2 regions of the Ideonella sp. FW305-24 genome follow, and region 2 is predicted to be linked to the other one. Evidence: riboswitches for the same ligand, from Rfam matches in the RefSeq annotation. Region 2 holds a riboswitch; the other holds the start of a gene.

Region 1 (3,408 bases), on a different contig from region 2:
AGGGCCGAGCACGGTGACGATCAGCGGATCGGTGCGGCTGACGACGGTGTTCTCGACGCTGACCTCGCCGTCGATCACCAGCAGCATGTGGCCGGTGTCGGCCTGCTCGCCCTCGCGCAGCAGCACCGCGCCTTCGTCGCACTGCCACAGCCGCATGTAGCTGACGACGGTGCGGGCCTCCTCGGCCTGCAGGTCGGCCAGCGCACTGGGCCGGCGCAACAGCTCGGCAGCCAGCTCGATGAGGTAGGGGTCGTGGGCGGCGGGTAAGGTGGAGTTCATGGGCAACGGCAAGGCGCGCCCATTCTCGCGCCGGAACCCCGGCAGGCACACATCCCGTCAGGTTAGCGGCTGGACTGGTCCGAAAGCGCAGCAGGCGCCAGCGCAGTGTGCGATGGCGCCGATTTGTACCGGTTTACGGACAGAGGCGGACCGACCCGCCCGTGACACTTCAGTTCACCGGGATCAGCAGATAGGCGTGATAGTCCTCGCCCTGGATGCCGTTGGTGACGATGACGCCGTTGTTGTTGATGCCTTGGCCGGCGTCGAACTGGACCTTGCCGTAGAGCGGGTCGGCCGGGTCGATCAGGGTGGAGACGTCCACCATGCCGGTCTTCTTGTCGTAGTAGAACGCCACGTTGGTGGAACCGCGGCGGGCGGGCTTGTCGGCAATGCCGACGACCTGGCCGGCGTCATTGACCTTCAGCGCATTGCTGTAGAGACCGCCGGGCAGCACGCCAATGTCGATCATGCCCTTCTTCTTGTCCCACAGGAAGGCGCGGCTGGTGAGGGTGTCGGGGTCGGCGCTGTAGCCGGCCACCTGGCCCTTGCTGTTGATGCCCTTGCCGTAGCTGTAGGGCGCCAGCGGGCTGAAGGCGCCAAGCTGGTTGACCTTGCCTTCGGCGCTGACGCGCACGCCGATGGTCGCGTCGGTCTTGTCGTAGTGGCCCACCCATTGGCCGCTGGCGTTGATGCCCGAGGCGTCCGCCGCGCCCTTCTTCGGGAACGGGTCGACCATGCCGGTGGCCGCCGTCCAGGTGAAGGCATGCGGCACGCCGTCCACCGTGTTGCTCTGGCCAACGACGGTGCCGTTGTCCGAGATGCCGGCGGCCATGCTGTAGCGGTGCGCGGGGTCGAAGCTGCCCAGCGCCTGCATGCCGGTCACGGGGTCGTAAAGGAAGGCGCCAGGCGAGTCGGACGGTCCGCTGTAGCCGACGATCTGGCCGGCGTTGTTGATGCCGGTGGCGAAGCTGGAAGTGTCGCCGGGCAGCGTGCCCAGGGTGACGATGCTGCCGTCGGGCTGGAAGGCCACGGCGATGTGGGCGCCGTACTGTTCCTTCTGGATCCAGCCGACGACGACGTTCTGGTCGTTGATCGCCAGGCCCTGGCTGGAGTAGCCATCCGGCCCGACGCCCAGGTCCTTGATGCGGTAGGTGGGTGCAGCTTGCGCCGAGGTGGCGGCGAGCATCAGGCAGGCCAGCGCAGCGGCGGCCAGGGGGGCGGTGAGGGGTTTGATGGCAGTTTCCTTGATGTGAAAAACGTGGGTGGAGACCTGCCAAAAAGTGTAGGAGCCCCCTGCGTCGAGCGGCCTACCCGAAAGGGTAGCTGACCCGCACTGGATCGTGGGGGTGGGGCGAGCGCCGGCACGTCGGGTCGCAGGCCGCTAAAATCAGGCTTCCAAGGAGCGTTGCAGCAGCGCGGTGATCCCGCGCTGTCAGGCTTGGGTAGATGACAACGACGCTCACCCGACCTGGGTGAGCTCCGCCCGCTCGGGCCGATTTTCTTCATCTCCTCGTGTTGCCGCACGACCGCGCCATGCCCTCCGCCTCTGCCGACCTTCCCGACGTTCCCGATTCGAGCTCTGACACCGCCGTGGCACCGCCGCCGATGCGCCTGTCCGGGCTGGAGCCTGTGGCCATCGACGCGCAGTCGCTGTTCGTCAACATCGGCGAGCGCACCAATGTCACCGGCTCCAAGGTCTTCGCCCGCATGATCCTGGCCGGCGAGTTCGAGAAGGCGCTGGCCGTCGCCCGCCAGCAGGTCGAAAACGGCGCGCAGGTGATCGACATCAACATGGACGAGGCGATGCTGGACAGCCAGGCCGCCATGGTGCGTTTCCTGAACCTGATTGCCGGGGAGCCGGAGATCGCGCGCGTGCCCATCATGGTGGACTCGTCGAAGTGGAGCGTGATCGAGGCCGGGTTGAAGTGCCTGCAGGGCAAGGGCATCGTCAACAGCATTTCGCTGAAGGAAGGCGAGGCCGAGTTCAAGCGCCAGGCCACGCTGGTGCGGCGCTATGGCGCTGCGGCCGTGGTCATGGCCTTCGACGAGCAAGGCCAGGCCGACACCTTCGCGCGCAAGACCGAGATCTGCGCACGCGCCTACCGGGTGCTGGTCGAAGACGTGGGCTTCCCGCCTGAAGACATCATCTTCGACCCGAACATCTTCGCGATTGCCACCGGCATCGAGGAGCACAACAACTACGCGGTGGACTTCATCAACGCCACGCGCTGGATCAAGCAAAACCTGCCCGGTGCCAAGGTCTCCGGCGGCGTGTCCAACGTGTCGTTCAGCTTCCGCGGCAACGAGCCAGTGCGCGAGGCCATCCACACGGTCTTCCTGTACCACGCGATCCAGGCGGGCATGGACATGGGCATCGTCAACGCCGGCATGGTCGGCGTGTACGACCAGCTGGACGCGGACCTGCGCGAGCGCGTGGAAGACGTGGTGCTGAACCGCCGCGCGGACTCGACCGAGCGGCTGCTGGAAGTGGCCGAGCAGGTCAAGGGCGCGGCCAAGGACGACAGCGCCCGGCTGGCCTGGCGCGCGGCGCCGGCGACCGAGCGGCTCTCACACGCGCTGGTGCACGGCATCACGGAGTTCATCAACGAGGACACCGAAGAGGTGTGGCAGGCGATCCAGGCCGATGGCGGCCGGCCGCTGCATGTCATCGAAGGCCCGCTGATGGCCGGCATGAACATCGTCGGCGACCTGTTCGGCGCCGGCAAGATGTTCCTGCCCCAGGTCGTGAAGAGCGCCCGAGTGATGAAGCAGGCTGTCGCCCATTTGCTGCCCTACATCGAGGCCGAGAAGAAGGCCTTGGTGGACGCTGGCGGCGACGCGAAGGCCAAGGGCAAGATCGTCATCGCGACGGTCAAGGGCGACGTGCACGACATCGGCAAGAACATCGTCACGGTGGTCCTGCAGTGCAACAACTTCGAGGTCGTCAACATGGGCGTGATGGTGCCTTGCCAGGACATCCTGGCCAAGGCGCGCGAGGAAGGCGCCGACATCATCGGCCTGTCGGGCCTGATCACGCCCAGCCTGGAAGAAATGCAGCACGTGGCCGCCGAAATGCAGCGCGACCCGTATTTCCGCGAGCGCGGCACGCCGCTGTTGATCGGTGGCGCC
Region 2 (3,408 bases):
ACCGGGCAATCGCAGCCCGCGCCAAACCACCACTGGCCGTTTTCGTCGCGCACCAGGTCCAGCCAGGTCTCGTAGTTGCCCGAGCTGCCGCCCACTTCGGCGTCCACCGTCCAGCCGGGGTTCGCATTCGGGTCTTCGGTGAGTGTGAGCTCGCCGACCCGCCGCTCGCGAGCGTAGCGTTCGCCACGCTCGCGAGCACCCGAGCCGAACTGTTGCAGCAAGGTGCTCAGTCCGGGGCCGGACACTGCCTGCAACTCATCGTCGTCGTACATGGCGAGGCGAACGCTGGGCGCGAAACCGGGTCAGTACCGGTAGGTGTCGGGCTTGTAGGGGCCTTGCTTGGGCACGCCAATGTAGGCCGCCTGCTCGTCCGTCAGCTCGGTCAGCATCGCGCCGACCTTCTTCAGGTGCAGGCGGGCGACCTTCTCGTCCAGGTGCTTGGGCAGCACGTAGACCTTGCCCACGTCGTAGCCGTCCTTGTGGCAGAACAGCTCGATCTGGGCGATGGTCTGGTTGGCGAACGAGGAGCTCATCACGAAGCTGGGGTGGCCGGTGCCGCAGCCCAGGTTCACCAGGCGACCCTTGGCCAGCAGGATGATCTTCTTGCCGTCCGGGAAGACCACGTGGTCGACCTGGGGCTTGATCTCGTCCCACTCGTACTTCTCGAGCGACGCGACGTCGATCTCGTTGTCGAAGTGGCCGATGTTGCAGACGATGGCCTGGTCCTTCATCGCTGCCATGTGTTCATGGCGGATGACGTCCTTGTTGCCGGTGGTGGTCACGAAGATGTCGGCCTTGTCGGCCGCGTATTCCATGGTCACGACCTTGTAGCCTTCCATCGCAGCCTGCAGCGCGTTGATCGGGTCGATCTCGGTCACCCAGACCTGGGCCGACAGCGCGCGCAGTGCCTGCGCCGAGCCCTTGCCCACGTCGCCATAACCGGCCACGCAGGCGACCTTGCCGGCGATCATCACGTCGGTGGCGCGCTTGATGCCGTCCACCAGGCTTTCACGGCAGCCGTAGAGGTTGTCGAACTTGCTCTTGGTGACCGAGTCGTTGACGTTGATCGCGCGGAACAGCAGCGTGCCCTTGACCGACATTTCCTTCAGGCGGTGCACGCCGGTGGTTGTCTCTTCGGTCACGCCGATGATCTCGGCGCTCTTGCGGGTGTACCAGGTCGGGTCCACCGCCAGCTTGGCCTTGATCGCGGCGAAGAGTTCGGTCTCTTCTTCGCTCTTCGGGTTGGCGATGACGGACAGATCCTTCTCGGCCTTCTGGCCCAGATGCATCAGCAGCGTGGCGTCGCCGCCATCGTCCAGGATCATGTTCGGGCCTTCGCCCGGCGTGCCGGCGGCGCCGAAGTCGAAGATGCGGTGGGTGTAGTCCCAGTAGTCTTTCAGGGTTTCGCCCTTGTAGGCGAAGACCGGAGTGCCGGCGGCGACCAGCGCGGCAGCGGCATGGTCCTGCGTCGAGAAGATGTTGCACGAGGCCCAGCGCACTTGCGCGCCCAGGGCCTGCAGCGTCTCGACCAGCACGGCGGTCTGGATCGTCATGTGCAGCGAGCCGGTGATGCGCGCGCCTTTCAGCGGCTGGCTGGCGGCGAATTCCTCGCGGATCGCCATCAGGCCGGGCATCTCGGTCTCGGCGATCTTGATTTCCTTGCGGCCCCAGGCGGCGAGGGACAGGTCGGCAATGACGTGGGAATCGGTGGCCAGCAGTTGGCTGGCGGGAGTGGCTGCATTCATCGGGGAGCTCCGAAAGTCAAAGGGTTGACCCGCGGTGGCGAACAGGATGAACAACAGCGTGCACCGGCACAAGCGGGACACAACTCACCCTGGGCGCCACGGCCATGGATCGCAGGGCCGTGCGGGTGAGCGCCGTTGCAAAGCAGAAGGTTCCGAGCCTGGGGCCTGCTGGCCTTGCAACGCTCCTCGGAACCGAGGGCCGGATTCTAACCAGCACCGCAGCCGCTGGCGAGGCGTCCCTTGCCGCGGGTGCAGTACCGGCGCTGTCGGTTTCAGGACTTATGTCGCATCGGCCGGCGCTTTGAGCTGGCTGATGTCGGCCCGCGGCGGCGTGCCGAACAGCCGCCGGTACTCGCGGCTGAACTGCGACGGGCTTTCGTAGCCCACGCGGTGCGCCGCAGTGCTGGCGTCCAGCCCTTCGGCCAGCATCAGCCGGCGCGCGTGCTGCAGCCGCAGGGACTTCTGGAACTGCAGCGGCGACAGCGTCGTCAGCTGCTTGAAGCGCAGGTGCAGCGTGGATGGGCTCATCGCCGCGCTGGCGGCCAGCTCGTCGATGCGCAGCGGCTGGTCGTAGCGCTGCGTCAGCTGCTCGACTGCGCGGGCAATGCGCGGCGCGGCGCTGTCGCCGGCCGCCAGTGCGCGCAGCCGCGGGCCCAGCGGCCCGGTCAGCACGCGGTAGAAGATCTCGCGCTGCACCAGCGGTGCCAGCATGCGCAGGTCCTGCGGCGTGTCCAGCAGCTGCAACAGGCGCAGCGCAGCGTCCAGCAGCGGCGCGGTCACGGGCGCCAGGTTCAGGCCGCCGGCGGCGGGTTCGACCGGCGCTGCCGTCACCGGCGGGCCGGCGTCCAGTTCGAGCAACAGGTCGGCCAGCGTCTGGGTGTCGCAGCTGAAGCGCAGGCAGATGTAGGGCTTGTCCGGCGTGGCCTGGATCACGTGGCTGCGCGGCATCAGCGGCATGGCCACCAGCAGGCAGTGGCTGGGGCCGTAGGTCAGTACTTCGTCGCCCAACTGCACCTGCTTGGCGCCCTGCAGTGCCAGCACCAGGCCGGGTTCGTAGACGACAGGCAGCCGCGCGGCGGGTGCGCTGGCGCGGATCAGCTTCAGGCCGGGCACCGCGGTGGCATGCGTGCCTTCGCTGGTGGCTCGGCGCAGCGCCAGGGCCAGGGCCTGCTGTCGCAGGGCATCCAGTTCAAGTTCGGCGGTGGATGGGGCAGCTGCAAGTGTCGATTCGGCCATGCTGTCGATTGTGCAAGCGCCGCATTGGCCCTGGCGCGGCGGTGGCCGCAGGATCGGAGGATCAGGCAAGGATGGCCGAGCTTTGCACTGTGCCGGCGTGGCGCCGCTGCCTAAGCTTCGGTCCATCGCAGCGGCACAGGGCCGCTGCCCGCTCACAAGGAGAGACTGTCATGACCACCACCAAGACAAGCGCCGCACTGCCGCGCCGCCGCCTGGGCACCCAGGGCCCGCAGGTCTCGGCCATCGGCCTGGGCTGCATGGGCATGTCCGACTTCTACGGCCCGCGGGACGACGCCCAGTCCCTGGCCGTGCTGCACCACGCGCTGGACATCGGCCTGAATTTCTTCGACACCGCCGACATGTACGGCGTGGGCCGCAACGAGCAGCTCATCTCGCAGGTGCTGGCCAAGCGCCGCAGCGAAGTCGT

What was found. A riboswitch is a leader RNA that binds a small molecule or an ion and turns the genes downstream of it on or off. The one in region 2 is predicted to bind S-adenosylhomocysteine.
Region 1: another riboswitch for S-adenosylhomocysteine. It lies ahead of metH (methionine synthase); the one in region 2 lies ahead of ahcY (adenosylhomocysteinase).

The regions. Positions count from the first base shown of each region.
Region 1 is NZ_JBYTAI010000002.1:416,539-419,946, forward strand. It holds gene AC3WR5_RS07560 (cyclic nucleotide-binding domain-containing protein) at 1-279, opposite strand, end outside; gene AC3WR5_RS07565 (DUF3466 family protein) at 449-1,465, opposite strand; S-adenosyl-L-homocysteine riboswitch at 1,671-1,747, shown strand; gene metH (methionine synthase) at 1,885-3,408, shown strand, end outside.
Region 2 is NZ_JBYTAI010000015.1:93,459-96,866, forward strand. It holds gene AC3WR5_RS28330 (DEAD/DEAH box helicase) at 1-272, opposite strand, end outside; gene ahcY (adenosylhomocysteinase) at 303-1,745, opposite strand; S-adenosyl-L-homocysteine riboswitch at 1,866-1,939, opposite strand; gene AC3WR5_RS28340 (AraC family transcriptional regulator) at 2,025-2,981, opposite strand; gene AC3WR5_RS28345 (aldo/keto reductase) at 3,152-3,408, shown strand, end outside.